3 regions of the Mesorhizobium sp. 43Arga genome follow, and region 1 is predicted to be linked to each of the others. Evidence: riboswitches for the same ligand, from Rfam matches in the RefSeq annotation. Region 1 holds a riboswitch; each other region holds the start of a gene.

Region 1 (7,888 bases):
TCGAAATCGGCAGGTTCACCCGACAAGATCCGCCGCCAGATGGTCAAGAATTCGTCGGTCTGCGCATAGCGCTCGTCATGGTTCAGCTTGTTGCCGTCGCCGGCGAGATCGGCCGGATCCGCTCCGGTGACAACGTTGAGCAGTACACGGCCGCCGGAGATGCGCTCCAGCGTAGCCGCATGACGCGCAAACAGAGCAGGCGTTCCGCTGCCCGGTCGCAGTGCAACGAGGAACTTCAGTCGCTCGGTGAGCGGGATCAAGCCGGCGGCGATGATCCAGGCGTCCTCACAGCGCGTTCCCGTGGGCAACAGCACGCCCTTGAACCCAAGACGGTCGGCCGCCTGGGCAATCTCCTTCAGATAGCCGAAGCTGGCGGTTCGATGTCGCTTTTCGGTGCCGAGATATGGACCGTCGCCATGGGTCGGAAGGTACCAGTACACGTCGAGTGGACGATCGTTGTCGGACATAGGATTCGTTCCTGCTTTGTGAAATGATCGTAAGACGGCTGACCTCAGAGCTTGCCCTTCCAGGGGACGAGCCGGTGCTCGAGCCAGCGCATTGCGCTGGTGATAGCGAAAGCAAGAACGGCAATGACAATGAGGCCGACGAACACAACGTCGGTTGCAAGGAAATTGGCGGCCGACATGATCATGTAGCCAAGACCGGATTGAGCCGCGATCAGCTCGGCAGCAACGAGCGTGGACAGACCGGCGCCAATCGCGATCCGCAGCCCCGTCATGATTTCAGGCAGTGCGGAAGGCAGGATGATGGTGGTGAACAGCTGCAGCCGATTGGCGCCAAGCGACAGTGCGGCATTGATGCGCTCGGCTGGCACGGAGCGGACACCGGCCTGCGCGGCAAAACAGATCGGGGCGAACGTCGACAGCGACAACAACACGATCTTGGATGTCTCGCCGATGCCGAGCCAGATGATCAGGAGCGGCAGGTAGGCCAGCGGCGGAAGGCCCCAATAGAGATCGATCGGCACGCTGAATATGCCTTTGACCCAGCGGTTGAGGCCCATCAACAGGCCGAGTGGAATTCCCAACGCGATTCCGACACCCAGAGCCGTCGCGATGCGGCCAACACTGGCCAGCGTGTGCTCAAGCAGCGTCCCATTCGCATAGCCGTCTGACGCGACAGCGCTGAACTGGGTCAGCACGTCAGCCGGTGACGGCAGGAAGAGCGGTGAGGCCCAGCCGAAGCGTGCGGCGAAAAACCATAGTGCGATCAGCGAAGCGAGCGTAACGGAGCTGATCCCGACGGTACTTGTCGATGCGATCCGACGCGACGCCCGGACCGGTTCAACCGGAGAGTTTGCGGCCGGGAAGGGATTTCGGGAACTGGCGGCGAGCGTCATTGCAAGGTTCCTTTTGCGGTTCCATCCGGCCTGTGAATGAGCGACCGGATTTCTTGTCGCAATTCGATGAAACGGGGGTGGGACTGGATCGGGCCGATGTCGCCCGTCCTGGCGAATTCGCGCACGAAGTCGGCCTCGAACCGGCCGACGATCCGGCCCGGCCGGGGCGACATCACCACAATGGTCGTGCCGACGGTTAGAGCTTCCTCGATGGAGTGGGTGATGAACAGGATCTGCTTGCCGGTCTTGGCCCAAAGCGACGCAAGAAGCTGCTGCATGGTCTCACGGGTCAGGCTGTCCAGTGCACCGAATGGCTCGTCCATCAAGAGGATCTTGGGATCGGTGGCCAGCGCCCGTGCAATGCCGACGCGCCGGCGCATACCGCCGGACAGTTCGTAGGGCGGCTTTTCAGCAAAATCGGCAAGACCGACAAGCTCCAGCAGCCGCCTTGATCGCTCGCGCCGCTCGCCGCGCTGCATGCCGTGATATTTCAACCCGAGGGCGACGTTGTCCAGGACGCTGGCCCACGGCAGCAAGGTATCTTTTTGAAATACGACGCCACGGTCACCACCCGGTTTATCGATCTGGCGTCCGTCAAGCGTGATCGTGCCCTCGCTAAGGGGAAGGAACCCGGCGATCGCATTGAGCAGTGTCGACTTTCCGCACCCTGATGCACCGACCGCGACGACGATGGACGCCGGAGCAATGTCGAGCGAGATCCGGTCAAGCGCGTGTACGTCCTGGCCGTCGGAGCCAGGGAAGGTGACGCTGGCATCGTGTATTCGAAGCATGAAAGCCTCCAGGGGCCTTGCTGTTGGGTTCCCCGGACAGCAAGGCCGAACTTCTTCACACTGGTTCAGTTCGAAGCCTTGGCGGCGTCCGCGTATTGCGGATCGGCGAAGGCAGCGTAGCTTTCCTTGATCGTGGTGATTTTGCGCTGATCCTTCAGGAAGCCAGCGGTGTCCTTGAGAATCTTCGCCACGGCGCTCTTTTCACCACCGCCCAGCCATTTCTCGGAAACCTGCTCGTCCAGCGGAGGCACGACTGTGGTCTTCAACTGCTCGGAATTCTCAGCCGCAGTGGCGCCCTGCAGGCCGGCGATCAGCTTGGCATTCTCCGACCCTGGTCCCCAAGACGCCGAGTTGCTGAGATAGTCGGTGGTGTAGCCGTCAATCAGGCGGACATACTGCCCAAGGAAGTCAGGATTTGCCTTGGCGAATTCCCCGGTCACCACCAGCGCGCTGAATGTCGGCGCACCACGGTCCGCGACCTGACCGGCCGTGAGCAAGACTTTGCCATTCTTCTTCAGTTCGGAAAGCGCCGGGTCCCAGACAAAAGCGCCATCAATGTCACCGCGCTTCCACGCCGCGACGATTTCCGGCTGCGGAATGGCGATGACCTGGGTCTCCTTCTCGGAAATGCCTTCCTGCTTGAGCACGGCGAGCAGCTGATAGTGGTCCGTCGAGACCGGCGCGGCGGCAAGCTTCTTTCCCCGCAAGTCGGTCGGTGATTTGATTTCCGGCCTCACGACAAGGGCCTCTCCGTCGCGCGAGACCGAGGAAATATAGAATGCCTTCACATCGATGCCTTTGCTGACGGCTGCAGCGAAGGGGCTCGATCTAACATCGCCAATCTGAACGTCGCCGGATGCAATGGCCGCAAAAATATCGGCGCCGGAATTGAAGCGGCGGAACTCGATGTTCCAGCCGGTCTTCTTGGCAATATCACCGTTGGCGATACCGAGGTTATAAGGGTTTGCGCCGGTCTGATAAGCGATCACGACCTTCTTGTCGTCGGCGTGCGCTGCGATTGAGGTGGCCGCCAGGGCAAGGCCGATGAGCGCTGTAGAAATCAGATGTCGCATGGGATCAGATCCTTTTGAACGGAGGGCACAGCCTCAATTGCCAGCGCTGTTCGGCGGGCCAGGATCAAAAGTCCACTGATTTTATAGAATTAGAGAGGAACAATATTTCGAAACTTGGCGCGATGCTGAAAAACCTCCCTCCTGAGCGATCAAACTTCGCAAACGTAGGCGCATCCATCGCCGAGGCAGCAGGGTGCGGACGAGGCACACGTCTGCAGTGAACTCGATCAGGCTTCTCGTCGGTCGAGATGATGATGTCGCTCTGAGACCTGCCGGAGCCACCGCCGGTCCGCCCAGGTCGAATGCGCTTGACAAAGTGCCGGAGGACCATTCAATTCGAGGCATTCACCAGGGGAGTCCCGGCAAGGGGCTGAGATACTGCTGGCTTTCGCGGCGCAGTGACCCGTTGAACCTGATCCAGTTCATACTGGCGTAGGGACGGTGCAAGCGCTTTGCGGGAGTTCGTGCCCGAAGACCCGTCTCGAGCAGGTCGACAAAAAGCGTCTTTTCATCCTTCCGGCACAGAACTGGGTCTCCAATGCAAATGAGCAAAGGAGCCTCAAATGAATGCCTCGACCCCGGCGGTTTCGACGGGACCGCTGCCCGCCTCACGAAAGATCCACAAATCCGGCATCCTCCATCCGCAAATCAGGGTGCCGATGCGCGAAATCTCCGTCCATCCGACAGCGGGCGAACCGCCCGTGACGGTCTACGATCCGTCCGGGCCCTACACCGACCAAGCGATCGAAACGAGCATCGAGAAGGGACTCGCACGACTTCGGCGCGAATGGATTTTGGCGCGCGGCGATGTCGAGACCTATGACGGCCGCCATGTCCGGCCGGAAGACAACGGCTTCGCGACTGGTGAGCGCCTGACGCCGGAATTTCCCATTCGCAATCGGCCGCTCAAGGCCAAGCAGGGCAAGGCTGTGACCCAGCTCGCCTATGCCCGCGCCGGCATCATCACGCCCGAAATGGAATTCGTCGCCATTCGTGAGAACCTCGGCCGCGAGATCCTGCATGGTAAGCTGCAACGCGACGGAGAGGCCTTCGGCGCCGCGATCCCAGACTTCGTCACGCCGGAATTCGTGCGTGACGAGGTAGCGCGCGGGCGCGCCATTATCCCCGCCAACATCAACCATCCCGAAAGCGAGCCGATGATCATCGGCCGCAATTTCCTGGTCAAGATCAACGCCAATATCGGCAATTCCGCCGTCACCTCTTCCATGGCCGAGGAAGTCGAAAAAATGGTCTGGGCGATCCGCTGGGGTGCCGACACGGTGATGGATTTGTCGACCGGTCGCAACATCCACAATATCAGGGAATGGATCGTACGCAACTCGCCGGTGCCGATCGGCACAGTCCCACTCTATCAAGCGCTGGAGAAGGTGGGTGGCGTCGCCGAGGATCTGAGCTGGGAGGTCTATCGCGACACGTTGATCGAGCAGGCCGAGCAGGGCGTGGACTATTTTACCATCCATGCCGGCGTCCGGCTGCCTTACATCCCGCTCACGGTCGAGCGGGTTACCGGCATTGTTTCCCGCGGAGGCTCGATCATGGCGAAATGGTGCCTGCACCATCACAGGGAGAGCTTCCTCTACGAGCATTTCGAGGAGATTTGCGACATCTGCCGCGCCTACGATGTCTCGTTCTCGCTGGGCGACGGACTTCGTCCGGGTTCGATCGCAGACGCCAACGACGCCGCGCAATTCGCCGAGCTGGAAACGCTTGGAGAGCTGACCAAGATCGCCTGGGCCAAGGACTGCCAGGTGATGATCGAAGGCCCCGGCCACGTTCCCATGCACAAGATCAAGCAGAACATGGACAAGCAGCTCGCGGTCTGTGGCGAGGCGCCGTTCTACACGCTTGGGCCGCTCACCACGGACATCGCGCCCGGCTACGACCATATTACATCGGGGATCGGCGCGGCGATGATCGGCTGGTTCGGGACGGCAATGCTCTGCTACGTCACGCCGAAGGAGCATCTCGGGCTGCCTGACCGCGACGACGTCAAGACCGGCGTGATCACCTACAAGATAGCCGCGCATGCAGCGGATCTTGCCAAGGGCCATCCCGCAGCAAAGATCCGCGATGACGCGCTGTCACGGGCTCGGTTCGAGTTTCGCTGGGAAGATCAGTTCTACCTGTCGCTCGACCCCGAAACGGCGCGCTCGTTCCATGACGAGACCTTGCCGAAGGAAGCGCACAAGCTGGCGCATTTCTGCTCCATGTGCGGCCCGAAATTCTGTTCGATGCGCATCTCCCACGACATCCGCGCCGAGGCGCAGAAGGAGGGCATGGCGGCGATGGCGGCGAAATATCGCGCCGGTGGCGATCTCTACATGCCTGTGCGCGACGCCGATGCGGCCGAGCCGTCATGAGGGTGCTGGTGCAAGGGGCCGGCGTCGCCGGCCTCACCGCCGCCTTCGAGCTCGCCACCCGCGGCGCGGCGGTGACTGTTGCGGAGAAAAGGCATGGCCTCGGCGGCAACGCGTCGTGGTTCGCCGGCGGCATGCTGGCGCCATGGTGCGAGCGCGAAAGCGCCGAACAGCCGGTCCTGGACCTCGGACGCGGCGCCGCCGACTGGTGGGATGCGGTGCTGCCCGGTCAGGTTACGCGGGCCGGAACGCTGGTTCTGGCGGCGCCGCGGGACGCGGGCGAACTTGACCGCTTCGCCAGCCACACCTCGAGCCATCGCTGGATCGATGACGAGGAAATCGCGCGGCTAGAGCCCGACCTAGCCGGACGTTTTCGCCGCGGGCTATTCTTCGCCGGCGAGGCGCATCTCGACCCGCGCACCGCGATGGCAGCACTTCATGAGAAGCTGGTTGCCATGGGCGTCGACTTCCGCTTTGCCACGGACGCCCGGCAGCTTTCCGGATTCGACCACGAGATCGACTGCATGGGAATCGCAGCGGGCGACGATCAGTTGCGTGGTGTTCGCGGCGAGATGCTGATCCTGCGCGCACCGGATGTCTCGCTGTCGCGACCGGTCCGGCTACTGCATCCCCGATTTCCACTCTATCTAGTGCCGCGCGCCGATCACCGATTCATGGCCGGCGCCACGATGATCGAGAGCGATGACGCCGGACCGGTCACGGTCCGTTCGATGATGGAGCTTCTGAGCGCAGCCTGCGCGCTCCATCCGGCCTTCGGCGAGGCCGGCATCGTCGAGACCGGCGTCGGTGTTCGCCCGGCCTTTTCCGACAATCTGCCGCGTGTCGAAGCGTCTGGAAGCACCGTCGCGATCAATGGGCTTTATCGCCATGGGTTTCTTCTTGCGCCCGCCATGGCGCGCCAGGCTGTCGACATGGTTTTCAGTCAAGATACAACCAGGGAGCTTGCTCATGAAACTGACCGTCAATGGCGAAGCGCATGAGGTTGCCGCCATCACGCTGGCCGAACTGCTTGCCGCGCTCGACTATGAGGGCGATTGGCTGGCAACCGCCGTTAACAGCGACCTCGTGCACAAGGCCAACCGGGCGGAGTTCCGGTTAAGCGATGGCGACCGCATCGAAATCCTCTCGCCCATGCAAGGAGGCTAGCATCTATGTTCGATCTTCTTGGAACGCAGCTTGCTTCGCGCCTGCTTCTCGGCACCGCCCAGTATCCTTCGCCGGCCATCCTTGCCGACGCGGTCCAGGCGTCGGGAACGTCGGTGGTCACCGTCTCGTTGCGGCGTGAGATGGCAGGCGGCAGGGCCGGCGAAAAATTCTGGTTTCTAATCAGTTCGCTCGGCACAAAAATTCTGCCCAACACCGCTGGCTGCCACTCCGTCAAGGAGGCGGTCACGACCGCGAAGATGGCGCGCGAAGTCTTCGGCACGGACTGGATCAAGCTCGAAGTGATCGGCAACCATGATACGTTGCAGCCGGACGTGTTCGGCCTGGTCGAAGCCGCCCGAATTCTCAGCGAAGACGGTTTTTCTGTTTTTCCCTACACCACCGACGATCTCGTCGTTGCCGAGCGGCTGCTCGAGGCAGGCTGCAAGGTCCTGATGCCTTGGTGCGCGCCGATTGGTTCGGCGCTTGGACCGATCAACATCACGGCGCTGCGCTCGATGCGCGGTCATTTCCCCGGCGTTCCGCTGATTGTGGATGCGGGGCTCGGGCGGCCGTCACATGCGACGACGGTCATGGAACTCGGCTTTGATGCCGTGCTCCTGAATACGGCCGTCGCCAAGGCGGGCGATCCGGTCGGCATGGCGCGTGCCTTCGGCAAGGCGGTCGATGCCGGCCGAGAGGCTTTCTGCTCGGGAATGCTCGAACCGCGCGACGTCGCCGTGCCGTCGACACCGACATTCGGCAGGGCGGTGTTTTCATGAAGCTCGATCCCTTCTACCTGATCGTCGACAGCGCCGGATGGATCGAACGGCTGGTGCCGCTCGGCGTCAGGCTGGTGCAGCTTCGCATCAAGGACATGGATGAGGCACGCTTGCGCGCGGACATCCGCAGGGCGAAGGCTTTGTGCGGACAGCACCACTGCCAGCTCATCGTGAACGACCATTGGCTTCTGGCAATCGAGGAAGGCTGCGACTTCGTCCACCTTGGCCAGGAGGATTTGCAAACCGCCGACCTCATGGCGATACGAGCAGCCGGCGTCAGGCTTGGGCTTAGTACGCATGATCATGTCGAACTGGAAACGGCCTTGGCCGCCGAGCCCGA
Region 2 (7,888 bases), on a different contig from region 1:
GCAGAGCGACGGTGGCTGTGCTGTCAGAAGGTGGCGCCGCGTCGGATGTGGTCGGCTCAGACTCGAAGAACCTCAAGGCTTTCATCGACCGCGGCGAGGCCTTCTACGACGAAGGCAAATTCGATCGCGCCATCGCCGAATACAGCGAGGCGATTGCGCTCGATCCAAGAAAGGCCTCGGCCTATATCGGCCGCGGTCTGTCGCTCGTCGAGAAGGGCATGTACGACGCAGCCATCACCGACTTCGGCGAGGTGATCGAACTCTATCCCGGCCATTCAGACGCCTACATCGGCCGCGCCGTCGCGTGGACAAACAAGAACGAACTGGATCGTGCCATCGCCGACTACAGCCGTGTGATCGAACTCAACCCCCAATATGCGCCGGCTTATTTTGCGCGTGGCACTGTCTGGTTCACCAAGGGCGACTACGACCCGGCGATTGCCGACTTGGACCAGGCGCTGAAGCTCAATCCAAAGATGGCCCTCGCCCGCAAGAGTCGCGAATTGGCGATGCTTGCAAGAGACGAAGCCAACGCGTCGAAGATGCCGGGCCAAGCCGCTGGCCGGGCTGGCGAGCAAGCGACCAGGCCGAGTTGGACTTCGCTGGCCGCACAGACCTTCAACAAGGGTCGAGCCCTGTATAGAAAGGACGACTATGACGGCGCCATAGCCCTGTATGGCAAAGCGATTTCATTCTTTCCGGCGTTCCACGATGCCTATCTCGCCCGAGCAGAGGCCTGGGAGGCCAAGAGCGATTACGCGCATGCGGTCGCCGATTACAGCCAGGCGATTACGCTCAATCCGGGTCTTGCCGAAACCTACTACGACCGTGGCCAAAACCTCGGTTTCCAAGGCGATTACGATGGCGCGCTCGCGGACTACGACAAGGCCATCAGCCTCAACACCTCGGACGCAAGGGTCTATGCCGATCGGGGTCTCATATGGATGGGCAGGCATGAGGACGTCGCAGCGTTACGCGATTTCGAAAAGGCACTCAGCCTCGATCGCGGAAACCCCTTTGCCTATTTGGGCCGAGGCGTGATCCAGACCAGCAGGGCGGATTATGACGGCGCCATCGCCGATTTGAGCCAGGCGATAAAGCTCCAACCGGATTTCGCCACCGCCTACAACGCGCGAAGCATGGCGTGGGAAGCCAAGGGCAACCATAAGCGCGCCGAGGCCGACCGCAAGAAGGCGCTGAGCCTTGGCGTGAAGTAAGACAGTTCAGGAGGGCAGGAGGATGGGACGTTGGAAAGGCGTGGGCGTGGCGGCAGTAGCCGCTTTGTCGTTCGTTGCGGTGAAGGTGTTGCCCTGGGCGCTCGGCTTTGCTGGTGGCAAGTATCTCTACCACGCGGCAGGCTCGTCCGATCCGCAGACGCTGACCACTGCTCAGGTGAGCGAACAGATTGAGAGCCAGGGAAGCCAGATCTTCAAGGCAATCAAGCAGGAGTTTCCGCAAGACTACGAAGCCGTCGTGGAAAAGATCACGGCCGTGGCCAGGCTTGGAAATGTCGACCAGGTGCGAAACACCAGCAGGGTAGCGGTGGCCGATCTCAGGCAACGATACGCGTCCCTTCTGTCCTCGGCTCCGGACAGCAAGGCTGCGGAAGCCCTGCGCGCGCAATTGGACATGCTCAACCATGTCATGGCGCGGGAAACCGCTGCCACCTGCAACAACTACCTTCGCCAGGGGCCGGGCGCGCTCAGCACGCCTGACCGGGATTTTCTGGGTGACATGGACAAGATCGGCGCCACCCTGTTCCAAGCCCTCGGCGCGGCGAAAAAGGGCGGCCTGCCGGCCGCTTCGGCCAGCGATGAAGACTGGTCGCTGCTGGCCGACGCTTTCATCAAGGCCGGCGGCACTCCCGTCGAGATGAACGCCATTGCCAATATCAGCCTGGAATTCGAAGGGCTCTGCCCGGCCGTCGCGAAACTTTATACGTCCGCTCTGTCGCTGCAGGGTGAGGCCGGGCGGCACATCAAAACCACTTTGCTCTATGAGATCGCCCGGAATTAGCCGGGTCTGCGGATCCACGCGGTTGATCAGGATCTGTCATGCCTGGCGAGCCCCTTTGGGTCGACAGGCATACCTCGGTTTCGAGAGGCAGACTGGCCGCCCCCGGTTTACCGTTTCACGGACGACAACCACTCTAGCTTAAAGCTGAATTGCTGAAATACTTCGTGAAATCAGGGCGTTGCGTCAGAATCTTACCATCGGCGTCGCGCAAAATGCCCGCTTTGAAGAGATAGTCGCCGATGGCGTCCATTTTGGCCGGATCCATCGTGCCGATGGCGCCGTTCTCCGCGCGCAGATAGTGTCCGTCGATCAGCGCCTTCAGCGACGCCTCGATCAATGCCGGATTGGTCAAGGCGTCCTTGCTGGCGGCGATCAGCAGCGCGGCGGCTTCCTTCGGATGATCGACGGTGAACTGATAGCCGCGCCGCGTTGCCTGGACGAAGGCCGATGCCAGTGCCGGGTTTGCCTTGAGATAGGCTTCGCTCGAGGAAATCAGCGTTGTGTGCTCGTCGGGCACGCCGTAATCGGCATAGACGAAGCTGCGCTGCTTGATGCCTTTGAGTTCGGCCTCGACGCCCTCCCAAGTCGAGACTTCGAGCGTGAAATCGACGGAACCATTGGCCAGCGCTTCATAAGCGGAAGTGCCGAGCGTCACCGTTTCGAAATTGCCCTTGCCGCCATCGTGGCGGATGATGGTCGAGATCAGCGCGTTTTCCCAGGCGCTGCCGAAACCGCCATAGGTCAAGCCGTCAAGGTCCCTCGGACTTTTGATCTCGCCGCGCGCCGCATTGAAGACCACCCGGCCGGTTTCGGACTGCACCACGGCGTAGACGGCCTTCAGATCGGCGCCGGCGGTCTTCTGGGTGAACAGGCTGATGGTGCCGTTGATGCCGAAATCGGCGACGCGGTTGGCGACCAGCGTGCCGGCGCCGGTATCGCTATAGGGCAGAATATCCATCTCGAGGCCGGCCTCGCGGTAAAACCCCTTGTCGCGCGCGACGAACAGCCCGATGTGGTTGGTGTTGACCGTCCAGTCCAGCGCGACAGTGACTTTTGGCGTTGCCGCGAAGGAGCGGCTCGATCCGGCGATCAGCGGAAGTCCGCTGGCAAGGGTGAGCAGCAAGGCCTGCCGGCGTGTCAGGTCAATCATGGTCATGTCCTTTGGAGAGTTGAGGGTTGAGCAGAATGTCGAGGATCTCGGCTTCGAGTGCGCTGGCCTGCTGCGCGGCGGCGCCGGTCGGATTGCGCGGACGCGGCAGCGGCACCCTGATTTCACGCAGCACAAGTGCCGGGCGCGCCGACAGCACATAGATGCGGTCGGACAGGAACACCGCCTCGCGCACATCGTGCGTGATCAGCAGCGCCGTCCAGCCATGATGCCGCCACATCCGCTCGAGCCAGCGTTGCATGGCCGCGCGGGTCAGCGCGTCGAGCGCGCCGAACGGCTCGTCGAGCAAAAGCATGTCGCGCTCCTGCACCACCGTGCGCAGCAATGCCGCGCGCTGGCGCATGCCGCCCGAAAGCTGTGCCGGAAAATGCCGTTCGAAGCCGGCAAGGCCGAACTCGGCAAAAAGCGGCGCGACACGCGCCCGCGCCGCCTTGCGTTTGACGCCTTGCACCTCGAGCCCAAGCGTCGCGTTGTCGAGGATGCGCCGCCACGGCATCAGCGCGTCGCGCTGCGGCATGAACGCGAAATGCCGGCCATGGTCGTCGAGCGGCATACCGTCGAACAACATCTCGCCTTCGCCATGCTCGGCACCCGTCAGAAGCTGGAACAGCGTCGACTTGCCGGCACCCGAAGGCCCAAGGATCGAGACGAATTCGCCGGCACCGACGCTGAGCGAAATGTCGGCGAGCACGTCAAGCCCGCCGAACGCCTTGCGCACATGCCGCAATTCGAGCCGGCTCATCGCAATGGCCCCTTCCCCGCAGATTGCGGGCCGGCCCGCTCCCAAGGCATGGCGAGGCGCTGCAAGAGCACCGCCAGCCCGAACAGGATCAGCGTGAGCGCGGCACTGACGCCGACCGCGGCCAGCACCAGATCGGGGCGGAAATTGTTCTTGGCGTTGAGCATGTAGATGCCCAGCCCTTTGGCCGCACCGGCATATTCGGCGAAGATGGCGCCGACCACGGCATAGGTGATGGAGATCCGCAGGCCGGCGAAGAAATAGGGCAGTGCCGAAGGCAGCCGCGCCAGCACGAAGACGCGCCAGCGCCCTGCCCCCATGGCGCGCAGCATCCGGCCGATCTCCACCTCGGTCGCCTCGTAGCCCTGCACCAGAGCCACCAGCATCGGGAAGAAAGTGACCAGCGCTACCAGCATGATCTTTGGCGTCAAACCGAAGCCGAACCACAAAACCACCAGCGGCGCGATCGCCACCAGCGGCAAGGTCTGGCTGACGATGAAGACGGGAAACAGAGCGCGCCGCAGCGGCTGGAAGAATTCGACCAGCATAGACAGCGCGAAAGCGGCGGCGAGCGAGCAGGCAAAGCCGATCAACGTGGCGCGGATGGTGGGAATGGCGTTGTCGATCAGCGCCTCGCGATTGAGCATCGCCTGTTCGAAGACGCGTGACGGCGCCGGCAGGATCGTCGGCTTGATGCCGGAATAATCTGCGTAGAGTTCCCAGGCCATGAGCAGCAACCCGACCGACACCACGGCCGGTGCCAGCTTGGCGAAGAGGCCCGCGAGCTGCCGCGGGCGGCTGGATGACGATGAAACCACGAAAGGACAACCTTGACGGCCGCGCGAAGAAAACGCGTTCTGTTCAGACAGCGGTCGGGCTGTTGGCCGAAACCGTGACGTCGAGGGTTACGTGGCCGGCGCCCGGCCCGAAGCGGCAGAAGGCTTCGTTCAGCGCCGAAAAGATCGCGCCGGTATCACCGCGCAGTTTGGTGCAAAAGTTCTTGGAACGATCATAGACGCCGGACTGTTTCAGGAAGTCGATGCAGCCATAGATCTCATCCATGTGGTCGCCGGTGCCCATCACATAGAGCGAGAATTGCGCCGCCGCCGGCTGGCCGGTGGCAGCAGCATTGCGCACCGCGGTGATGGCGGCTTCCTTGCGCGGGCCGAGCGGCCCGACAGGCCCGCCAAACGCATCGGAGCGGCAGATCGGATCGTCCGGCTCGCCCGGGCAGCCGCGCGAAATGGCTGCCGACAGCACGCAGTGCTTGCCGCTTTGCGCCGCCGCAACGAACAGGTCGCGCAGCGCCGGGAACAACACTTCGGGTGGCCCGACCAGCAAGGTCGAGATGTCGTCGGTCTCGATCCGGAGCCTGTCCCGGTAGGGATCGAGCGCGCCGAGCGCGCCCAGGATGACGCCGACGAAATCGTCGGCCATGGGATATAGGGAGATCTGTGCGCCTGAAAACATCGCCCGCCTCGCTCCGCTGGTATTACCCAGATCAGCTTCTAGGGTCTGTGGGCTTGCCGCCCCCGTCTCAGCCCCGACCGTACGGAGCACCCCTGTGGATGGGCGCGTTAAAGCACCATTCGTGCCATTGGGGAAGCCGTTTTTTCAGCGCACCGGGCTAAAAGCGTTGCACCAGTTCCGGCCGTTGCGTGGACGCAGGCGATGCCCCGCAGCCGTGCACGCCAGCCTCGCCCAATACGCTCGATCCGGCAATTACCAACAGCACGACCATCGCGCCGCGCGACATGAACTCCAATGCGGATCGGAATTGCCCGACCAACCCGCAAGGTGCGCAGACCTATGCCAACGGCAACGCGACGGCTCCCACCGTCAACGACAACAACTGCGGCAGGTAAATGATTGCCCAAAAACGAAAAAGCCGCCGGACACCGGCGGCTTTCGACATCATTCCCAACGCTGTTTTTGCTCAACCGTTAGGATGCGGCCTTCTCGCGAACCGGCAGCTTCCAGCCCGGCCTGACGAAGTGGCAGGTGTAGCCGTTTGGATATTTCTCCAGATAATCCTGGTGTTCGGGCTCGGCTTCCCAGAAGGCGCCGGCCGGCGCGACTTCCGTAACGACCTTGCCGGGCCACAGGCCGGAAGCATCGACATCGGCGATGGTGTCTTCGGCGACGCGCTTTTGCTCGTCGCTCGTATAGTAGATCGCCGAACGGTAGCTCATCCCGACATCGTTGCCCTGGCGGTTGCGCGTCGTCGGATCATGGATCTGGAAAAAGCGCTCCAGCAGCGTGCGATAGCTGATCACCGCCGGATCGAAATTGATCTCGATGGCTTCGGCGTGGGTGCCGTGGTTGCGATAGGTGGCGTTGGCCACATCGCCGCCACTATAGCCGACACGCGTGGAGATGACGCCGGGATAGCGCCGTATCAGATCCTGCATGCCCCAGAAACAGCCGCCGGCTAGCACTGCGCGTTCGGTCGAAGTCGCCATGTCACGTCTCCTCAAAAGGCAATTCCAGCTCGTGTAGCGGTTTCCCGCTCGGAATTGCGCAGACAAAATTGGATTTCCCAATAGATGGGCATTGTCGTCCGTTTCGTCCAGTCGCGTGGAACCAACGCGGCCATGAGCGAACGATATCACGACGCGGTCGGGGATCGAACCGTTTCAGTCGCGCGGTTGCCGGGTCTGGCTGTCGACGGCAAGCGGCGGATACAGCGTGCCGGGCGGAATGGCGGCAAAGCTGATCTGCAAAGGCGGCGCCGTGCGCGACCAATTGAAAAGGACGGTCTTGACCGGCAGGTTGCCCAGCCACGTCCGCAACTGCGGCGGCACGCCCTGCCCTGGCCAAACCATCAGCATGCCGTGGTCGTGCAAGCGCTGCCTGGTGATCCAGGGCGCGAAGTGAGTATCGAGATCGGTGAAGATCGACGGCTTGTCATAGGCATTGAGGCCCGCCAGCATGGCCACCTGGGTGTCGCCGCCGACAATGTCGAGCCGGCCGGGCGCCGCCGCGTGCCAGACCGCCTCGGCCTCGTCGGCGATCGGCTGTGCCGGCCAGCAGACGGCGTCCAGGCGCCCCCGCACATTGCAGCCCGTCCAGCGCAGCGCCGCATAGGCGCCCGACATGGTGACGATGCAGAGGAACGCGCAGATCGCCAGCCTTCGCATCTCGATGGCGCCGAGCCGATGGCCGAGAAAGGCGAGCACCGTGACACCGACAAGATTGTACATCGGCGCGCCCCAGGACTCGCCGGTGCCGGTGAACAGCGAGGCCACCATGATCAGGGTCGCCGGGCCGAGCCCCATCCACACCAGATAGACCAGAATACCGCGCTCGACCGGCGCTTCCGGGGCGGGCGAGCGCCGCAACAACCCGGATATTGTCAGCACCAGAAGAAAGCCGGAGAGCCCGGCCATCTGGACACCGATATAGTAGAGGCGCCCCCGGTTTTCGGTCACCCATTGGTCGCGGGCGGCGAAATAGGTCAGCGGCAGGAAATCGATGTGGTAGAGCGCGATGGCCAGCGGCGCGGCAACGGCGAGAAAAACCGCAAGGCCAAGCCATGGCCAGGGCGTCGCCAGCCGGCTGCGCGCGCGCGCGTCGCACAACAGCCAGAGTGCGCCGAAGGCAAGCAGCAGGCCGGTGGAGAACTTGGCATAGAGCCCGACGCCCGACACCAGTCCGAGCGCCAGCCACCAGCCCGGCCCGCCGCCACGGCCGGCGCGCCAGAGCAGCCAGCAGATGGCCGCCCAGAACGGCATCTGCGCATAGTCATGATTGAATTGCGGGGTCGGCCAGCCGAAGAAATAGACCGACGGCATCAAAAGCACGGCGGCCAGCGCACGGCTTTGCCCGAGCATGTCGCGGGCCAGCAGATAGACCAAGACGAAGGTCGACGAGATCGTCAGCTGGGCAAGCATGTATTGCGGCCAGCGGAACGATCCGGTCAGAAGATGGCTGGTTTCGAGCAGCCAGCCTGGAAGCTGCGGGTG
Region 3 (7,888 bases), on a different contig from region 1:
GCGATGATGGATTCACGGCTGTCGGCGCCCGACTCCTCGCTCAACATGCCGCTTGCCGACGATGCGGGCGCGACCGAGCGGATGGACTTCCTGGTCTCGGACGACCCGCTGCCCGACGAGATCGTCGGCGACAAGATCGATGTCGCGCGCCGTTCACGCTGGTTGAAAGAAGCGCTTCACGCGCTCAACGCGCGGGAACTCAGGATCATCGAGGAACGCCGGCTGAACGACGAGGGCGCCACGCTCGAGGCACTCGGCGAGACACTCGGCATTTCCAAGGAACGCGTCCGCCAGATCGAGGCCCGCGCCATGGAAAAGCTCAAGGTCGCGCTGGTGAAACAGAATCCGGAATTTCTGGCGACAGCCGCCTGACATTCAAAGCACAGCGCAGGAGTGCGTTGAAAACTCGCTCCGCTGAGGCGAATGGCGTGGTTTTCGAGAACCGGAGCGGAGTGCACCGGAAGCACAGAAACCGCGGCAGGCGTCCAGCGGGGTGAGTTTGCAGCGTACTCTTATTTGTCGGTGACGATCTTGACCTTGTCGCCGGCCGAAACCGCGGCCCCCGGCGACAACGCGTTGAGCACCCGGAACAGGTCGAGCTTGCGGTCGACGCCGACCATCTGCGCGGCGAGCGAGCCCATGGTCTGGCCCGGCTGCACGGTGAGCACGCGGATATGCAGTGGCTTCAAGGCTGCTTTCTCGGCGGCACTCAGGATACGGAACGATCCGCTGACCGAGCGCGCCACCGTCTCCAGAGAGGTGCTGGCCGAGGGCGCCGCGGTCAGCAGCCGGTAGACCTGGCCGCCGGCACGGATCACCGCGATATCGAACTGCCAGCCTTCGGCACTGGCATGCGCGGTCGCGGCCTCGTTGCCGTTGATGGTTTCCTGTTTGACGCTGCTGTCATCGAGACCGGCCACCCAGCCGCTTCTGATGTAGTCGGTCAAGGCGCGGTTCTTGTCGATCGAAACGCCGTCGAAGCGGATCGCAATGTCACCCGGCCCCGTCGCCGTCACCGCCGCCGCCGAATTGTCGATGATGAAACCGTCCGGCACCGTGAACGACACGCCAAGGCCCGGATGCAGGAAGGTCTCGCCGCGCACATAGCCCTCTTCCGGCGTATCGCCATAGAGCAGGCCGTCTACGCCGGCGAGGAAGGAATCGCGGTCGCGCGTACCGACGCCGGGCACGCCGAACTGGCGGGCATGGCGCTGCGCGAGGTCGATGCGCTGCGGGGTGTTGGGGTGCGTCGCCAGGAAGTCGAGGCTGGCGTCGGTGGCGCCGCTGATGGAACGGAAATCGGTATAGGCCGACATCGACTGCAGGAAGCGGCCGGCGGCATAGGGGTCGTAGCCGGCTTCGCCAATCGACTTGATGCCGATGGCGTCGGCCTCGAGCTCTTGGTTGCGCGAGAACTGCGCCAGCCGGAGCTTGCCGCGGATCAGAGCCGCCTTGGCGGTCGGGCTGTCGCCCAGCACATCCGAGACCACCTTGGTCGCCAGGCCTTCCTCGGCCTCCAGCTGCTGGCGCTGCAGCCCGTGATTGGCGGTGACGTGGCCCATTTCATGCGCGATGACGGCGGCGAGTTCGGACGAATCATTGGCCAGCGCCAAAAGGCCGCGCGTGATGTAGAGATAGCCGCCCGGCAGCGCGAAGGCATTGACGTTGGGCGAATTGAGGATGGTGATGCGATAGGTCTGGGTCGGGTTCGCCGACACAACGGTCAGGTTACCGACCACCTTGGCGACCATGCGCTCGAGCTTGGGATCGGAATATTCGCCGCCATAGGTCGCCAGGATGCGCGGATGCTGCGCCTTGGCCAGTTCGGCGAGCTTGTTGTTGGCGCCGACATTGTCGACCGTTATCGGCCTGTCGGATGGCTGGAAACCGGATTCCTGGACTTCCGGAGGCGTGAACATCTGGCAGCTCGCCAAGGCCACGGCAAAACCGGCAAGCGCCAGAAAGCGCGCCAGCGGATTCATTCGTAGCTTGTCGACGCCGATCGCCAGGACGGCTTCCTTTCAGGTCCCGGCGCATGACCACGAAAATCGGGGGCGATCTCCGGAACCTGTCATGCGCAAAAAACAAATTTCTACGGTACTCGTCACACGTCCCTCGGGGCGTGTGACGAGTACCGTAGGCAAATCACGGCCTGTGCCGGACCAATAGGGCGGACCTAGCCACACTACTTCTGCCATGGCAAGCAAGCGCCCCATTGCCTGATGCCGGTTTGACCGTAAATTATGTCCGCTTCCGGGCAATATCTCGTGATACGGCATTGCCGGCACTTGCGCCGATATAGCGCCGGAACGCCTCCGGACCAGCCCCGGCGAAGAATTCGTCCGCGCTGCCGGTGGCCGCGACGGCGCAATTGTCCAGAAACACCACATTGCGGCCGATGCGGCGTGCGTCCTCCGGCTGGTGCGTGACGAACAGCACCGTCATGCCGCGCTCCGCATGCACGCTGGCAACCAGGTCGAGCATGTCGTCGCGCAAGGCGGGTCCCAGCGAAGCGAAGGGTTCGTCGAGCAGAAGCACCGGGCGATCACGGACCAGCACGCGCGCCAGGGCAACACGCTGGCGCTCGCCGCCGGAGAGTTCGCGCGGCAAGCGTTTTTCCTTGCCGCCAAGGCCTGTGCGCGCAAGCGCCTCGTCGATCGCCTCGCGGTCGGCCTCGGTCAGCCGCAGCGATGGCGAGCGGCCGAGCCCGACATTCTGCTCGACGGAGAGATGCGCAAAAAGGTTGTTTTCCTGAAACACCATCGACACCGGCCGCGCAGCCGGCGGCGCTGCGCCGACATCGGCCCCGTCGATCAGCACGCGGCCCGACTGCGGCGTCTCGAAGCCGGCGACCAGATTGAGCAGCGTCGACTTGCCCGAACCGCTCGGCCCCATGATGGCGGTGATTTCCGCCGCCGCAAAAGCGACATCGAAGGCGAGCGGCGCCTCGCCATAGCTGAACGAGACTTTGTCCAGCCGCACCGGAACGCCCTTCCCTCTCATCACCCCGTCAGACATTTCGGACCTTGTCTCTTCCCAGCCAGTCCGCCGCCAGTACCAGGGCTAGGCAGACCAGGCCAAGCAGCAGCGCCAGGCCGGCGGCGTCCTGCGTGCGGTAGCTGCCCATGCGCGCCAGGAGAAGGTAGGGCAAGGTCTGCACGGAATCACTGCCGAACAGTGCGATCACACCGAGATCGCCGAGCGACAGCGCCATTGCGAAGGCGAAGCCGGTGGCGAGCGGCCGCCGCAGAGATGGCCAGTCGACCAGCCGCAGCCTGGCCCAGCCGGAAATGCCGAGCTGCGCGCAGAGCCGTTCGTGGCGCTCGCTCGCCGCGTCATAGGCGGGGCGAACGGCGCGCAGCGCGAATGGCATCGCCATGACAGAATTGACGGTGACGACCATGACCGGGGCGATGGCAAAGACATCGCCGGCATGGCGCAGCAACAGGAACCAGCCGGCTCCGATGACGATCGGCGGCACGACCAGCACAAAACCGGCGCCGGTATCCGTGGCATGTTCGAGCAGTGTTCCTGGACCGGCGCGGTGGTTCAACGCGAGTGCCCGTCGCGCCATGGTCAGCGCCAGCGACAGCATCACCGAAAGCAGCGCCGACAGGAAGGCGAGCACAGCACTGGTCAGCGTCGCCTGCCGGACAGGGGCCTCGCCTGCGAGCCGGCCGAGATCGGCGCCCAACCCGGCGAGCACCGTGGCCGCCATCGGTCCGACAACGAACAGCAGCGCCAGCACGATCAGCACGGCGTTGAGTGACGCCTCGGTCGCGTTGACGGAGAGGTAACGGCGCGGCGCCACCGGCAGGTTGGTGTCGCCGACGACATTGGCGCCAAGCCGCGTCAGCGCCAGCACCACGATGAAGGTCAGCGCGATCTGCAGCAATGTCAGGGCGACGGCCCGCGCGGGATCGAAATCGAAGCGCAGCGCTTGGTAGATGCCGACCTCCAGCGTCGTCGCGGCCGGGCCGCCGCCGAGCGTCAGCACGATGGTGAAGGATGTGATGCAGAGCATGAAGACCAGCCCGGCGACACCCGGCAGGGCAGCGCGCAGCGTCGGCCATTCGATCAGCCGGAAGGCCGGGCGCGCGCCCATGCCGAGCTGGCTCGCCAGTCGCCACTGGTCGGCGGGAATGGTCTGCAGCGCCTCGAGGAACAGCCGAGTCGCCAACGGCAGATTGAAGAAAACATGCGCGACAAGAATGCCGGACAGGCCGTAAATGCCTGGCCAGCCCTGGCCGCCGACGGCGCTGAACAGCCCGGCGAAATAACCGGCACGGCCATAGAGCGCCAGTATGCCGAGCGCCGCGACGATCGCCGGCAGCGCCAGCGGCACGGCGAAGAGTTGCAGGATGAAGGCGCGACCGAAAAACCGCGGATGCCGCGACAGGGCGCGTGCAACGAACAGCGCCGGGATGGCCGAAAGCAGGGTCGAGAGGACGGCCTGCCAGAGCGTGAAGCGCACGACGCGCAGCAGATAGGGATCGAAGGCCGCCCAGGCGCCTGAAAAGTCATGGGCACCTTCGATGAGCAAGCCGGCAAACGCGCCGCCGATCAGCAGCGCGATCGCGGCGAGCGCGACAACGCCGGCGCTGACGCGTGAATCCGTTGTTTGCGCCGGCGTCACCACCCCGCCTATTTGCTCATCACCGCCAGCCATTCATCCACCCAGGCCTTGCGGTTGGCGGCGACCTCTTCGGGGCTGAACAGCAAGGTCTTGGTGGGTTTGACCAGTTTGTCGAAGGCGGGGTTGAGCGGCTTGTCGGTCTTCCCGGCCGGGAACATCCAGTTGGTCTCGGGGATCGCGTCCTGGAATTTCGGGCCGGTCATGAAAGCCATGAACTTCGCCGCCAGCGGATTCTTCGCCCCCGTGGTGGTGATGCCCGCGACCTCGATCTGCAGATACTCGCCTTCCTCGAACGAAGCCGCCTGGTAGCGCTGCGTGTTCTCGGCGACCATGTGGTAGGCCGGCGAGGTCGTGTAGGACAGCACCATCGGCGCCTCGCCCTTGGTGAACAGGCCATAGGCCTCGCTCCAGCCCGGCGTCACGGTCAGCACCTTCGTCTTGAGCTTGGCCCAGGCCTCCGGCGCCTTGTCGCCATAGACCGACTTCACCCACAACAGCAGGCTGAGGCCCGGCGTTGAGGTGCGCGGATCCTGGATGACGATCTTGTCGTTGGCACTGCCTTCGACCAGTTCCTTCAGGCTCTTCGGCGGCGTCTTCAGCTTTTCGGAGTCGTAGACGACAGCGAAATAGCCGTAGTCGAAGGGAACAAACGTGTCGTCGCTCCAGCCGCCCGGCACGTTGACATCGCTCACCGCGCCATGCGGGGCGAACAACCCGCTAGCCTTGGCATCGGCGGTGAGATTGGTGTCGAGGCCGAGTACGATATCAGCCTTGGTCGACGCGCCTTCGAGCTTGACGCGGTTGAGCAGGGCCACGCCATCGGCGACCGAGACGAACTCGACGTCGCAGCCGCATTCGGCCTCGAATTCCTTCTTCACCACGGGACCTGGACCCCAGTCGGCGGTGAAGCTCTCATAGGTGTAGATGGTGAGCTTGTCCTTGGCCAAGGCCGGCCCGGACAGCGCCACAACCATGGTCGAGACAAGAGCGTATAAAAGCGTGCGCATCGGCGCCTCCTTCGTTCGAATTGCAAGGAATTGAGGCGCCGGACTGTCCGAAACGTCTAATCCCTCCGCCGGTACAAACCGGATCAGGTTCAGCGGGTTGGCGAGACTGCCTCTCAGCCGGTCCGCGAAGATCGCGTCCGGCACCCCGTTAGAGCGTTTCGACACATAGGCCGGGCCGGGGAACCGCGCAAGTGGCAGTTTGCCGGCCTTCCGTTTCCCGTGCCGGGCTGGTAAGGGCCACAGGATATGAGCACATTCACCATCCTGCTTGGCGGCGATCTCATCCGCACGCCCCGGCTCGACCGCCAGGTCGAAGGCTCGCGCGTCATTGCCGCCGACGCCGGCATCGGCCATGCGCGGCTGCTAGGCCTTGTGCCGGAACTGTGGGTGGGCGATTTCGATTCCGTCCCGGCCGATCTCCCCGCCGACCTTGCCGCGGTGCCCCGCCGGACCTTCCCGGCGGAGAAGGACAAGACCGACGGCGAACTGGCGATCGCCGCAGCACTCGAGCGCGGCGCGACCAGCCTGTTGCTGGCAGGCGCGTTCGGCGGCAAGCGCGCCGACCACGCTTTCCTGCATCTGGCGCTCGCCCTGCGCCTGGCCGAGGCCGGAACGAAGGTGCTGCTGACCAGTGGCGCCCAGGAAGGTGTCCCGCTGCTGTCGGGAACAGCCGGTTTCGACTATGCCGACGGCACGCTGTTTTCCATCCTCGGCTTTTCCGAACTTGCCGGCCTGACCGTCACCGGCGCCAAATGGCCATTGAGCCAGGTCGAGGTGGCCTTCGGCTCGTCACTGACCATTTCCAACGAGGTTCGCGGTCGCCTCGACATCGCGCTCGGCCACGGCCGCGCGCTGCTGCTCGCGCATCCGTATCCACTACCTGAAAGCTGACATGGCCCCGCCCCTTCTCAATCTCGACGGGATAAGACTGACCTTCGGCGGCACGCCGCTGCTCGACGGCGCCGCCTTGACCGCTTCAGCCGGCGACAAGATTGCGCTGGTCGGCCGCAACGGGTCCGGCAAGTCGACGCTGCTCAAGATCGCCGCCGGCCTGATCGAGCCGCAGGACGGCGAGGTGTTCCGCCAGCCCTCGGCAACCGTCCGCTATCTGCCGCAGATGCCCGACATGGAAGGTTTCGCCAATGTGCGCGCCTATGTCGAGGCGGGGCTCGGGCCAGCCGACGATCCTTACCGCGCCAGCTATCTGATGGAGCATCTTGGTCTCACGGGCGAGGAACGGCCGGGCGATCTCTCAGGTGGCGAAGCCAGGCGCGCGGCCCTCGCCCGCGTCATGGCGCCGGAGCCCGACATTCTGCTGCTTGATGAGCCGACCAACCATCTCGACCTGTCGGTCATCGAATGGCTCGAAGAGGAACTCGTGCGCACCTCCTCGGCGCTCATCGTCATCTCGCACGACCGCCGCTTCCTCGAGCGCGTGTCGCGCGCCACCGTCTGGCTCGATCGTGGCCAGACCCGCAGGCTGGACAAGGGTTTTGGCCATTTCGAGGAATGGCGCGACCAGGTGCTGGAAGAGGAAGAGCGCGAGCAGCACAAGCTCGGCCGCCAGATCGTGCGCGAGGAGCACTGGCTGCGTTATGGCGTGACCGCGCGCCGCAAGCGCAACATGCGCCGCTTGGGCGAGTTGCAGACCATGCGCCAGCGCTTCCGCGGCCATCGCGGCGCCGAAGGCACCGCGACCATGGTGGCCAGCGACGCCGCCGAATCCGGCAAGCTGGTGATCGAAGCCAAGAACATCGAGAAGAGCTTTGGCGACCTCACCGTGGTCAAGGGCTTCTCGACCCGCATCCAGCGCGGCGATCGTGTCGGCCTCGTCGGGCCGAACGGCGCCGGCAAGACGACGCTTTTGAAGATACTGACCGGCGAATTGGCGCCGGAGGCGGGCTCGGTGCGGCTTGGCACCAATCTGGAAATCGCCACGCTCGATCAGAAGCGCGACGCGGTCGACCCGCAGGAGACGCTGGCGCAATACCTCACCGACGGACGCGGCGAAAACCTCGTCATCAATGGCGAGCAGCGCCATGTCGTCTCCTACATGAAGGATTTCCTGTTCAAGCCGGAGCAGGCGCGCACGCCGGTGCGCGAACTGTCCGGCGGCGAGCGGGCGCGGCTGATCCTGGCGCGCGTGCTGGCCCGGCCGGCAAACCTCCTGGTGCTCGATGAGCCGACCAACGATCTCGACATGGAGACATTGGAACTGCTGCAGGAACTGGTCGCCGGCTTCGCC

The links. A riboswitch is a leader RNA that binds a small molecule or an ion and turns the genes downstream of it on or off. The one in region 1 is predicted to bind thiamine pyrophosphate.
Region 2: it holds a riboswitch for thiamine pyrophosphate, as region 1 does, so the genes downstream of both, ACWGS8_RS09730 (Ykof family thiamine-binding protein) here and thiC (phosphomethylpyrimidine synthase ThiC) in region 1, are expected to answer to the same signal.
Region 3: it holds a riboswitch for thiamine pyrophosphate, as region 1 does, so the genes downstream of both, thiB (thiamine ABC transporter substrate binding subunit) here and thiC (phosphomethylpyrimidine synthase ThiC) in region 1, are expected to answer to the same signal.

Annotation. Positions count from the first base shown of each region.
Region 1 covers NZ_JBSKBO010000018.1:15,064-22,951, reverse strand. Annotated here, with positions in the region: gene ssuD (FMNH2-dependent alkanesulfonate monooxygenase) at 1-467, opposite strand, end outside; gene ACWGS8_RS32895 (ABC transporter permease subunit) at 512-1,360, opposite strand; gene ACWGS8_RS32890 (taurine ABC transporter ATP-binding protein) at 1,357-2,151, opposite strand; gene ACWGS8_RS32885 (taurine ABC transporter substrate-binding protein) at 2,217-3,224, opposite strand; TPP riboswitch at 3,565-3,681, shown strand; gene thiC (phosphomethylpyrimidine synthase ThiC) at 3,788-5,605, shown strand; gene thiO (glycine oxidase ThiO) at 5,602-6,603, shown strand; gene thiS (sulfur carrier protein ThiS) at 6,572-6,769, shown strand; gene ACWGS8_RS32865 (thiazole synthase) at 6,775-7,548, shown strand; gene ACWGS8_RS32860 (thiamine phosphate synthase) at 7,545-7,888, shown strand, end outside.
Region 2 covers NZ_JBSKBO010000002.1:679,968-687,855, forward strand. Annotated here, with positions in the region: gene ACWGS8_RS09705 (tetratricopeptide repeat protein) at 1-1,217, shown strand, start outside; gene ACWGS8_RS09710 (hypothetical protein) at 1,240-2,016, shown strand; gene ACWGS8_RS09715 (ABC transporter substrate-binding protein) at 2,150-3,166, opposite strand; gene ACWGS8_RS09720 (ABC transporter ATP-binding protein) at 3,159-3,926, opposite strand; gene ACWGS8_RS09725 (ABC transporter permease) at 3,923-4,741, opposite strand; gene ACWGS8_RS09730 (Ykof family thiamine-binding protein) at 4,785-5,393, opposite strand; TPP riboswitch at 5,384-5,497, opposite strand; gene ACWGS8_RS09735 (hypothetical protein) at 5,582-5,788, shown strand; gene msrA (peptide-methionine (S)-S-oxide reductase MsrA) at 5,867-6,385, opposite strand; gene ACWGS8_RS09745 (glycosyltransferase family 39 protein) at 6,560-7,888, opposite strand, start outside.
Region 3 covers NZ_JBSKBO010000001.1:302,795-310,682, reverse strand. Annotated here, with positions in the region: gene ACWGS8_RS01470 (RNA polymerase factor sigma-32) at 1-372, shown strand, start outside; gene ACWGS8_RS01465 (M48 family metalloprotease) at 513-1,982, opposite strand; gene thiQ (thiamine ABC transporter ATP-binding protein) at 2,242-3,018, opposite strand; gene thiP (thiamine/thiamine pyrophosphate ABC transporter permease) at 3,011-4,669, opposite strand; gene thiB (thiamine ABC transporter substrate binding subunit) at 4,645-5,643, opposite strand; TPP riboswitch at 5,687-5,801, opposite strand; gene ACWGS8_RS01445 (thiamine diphosphokinase) at 5,890-6,534, shown strand; gene ACWGS8_RS01440 (ABC-F family ATP-binding cassette domain-containing protein) at 6,536-7,888, shown strand, end outside.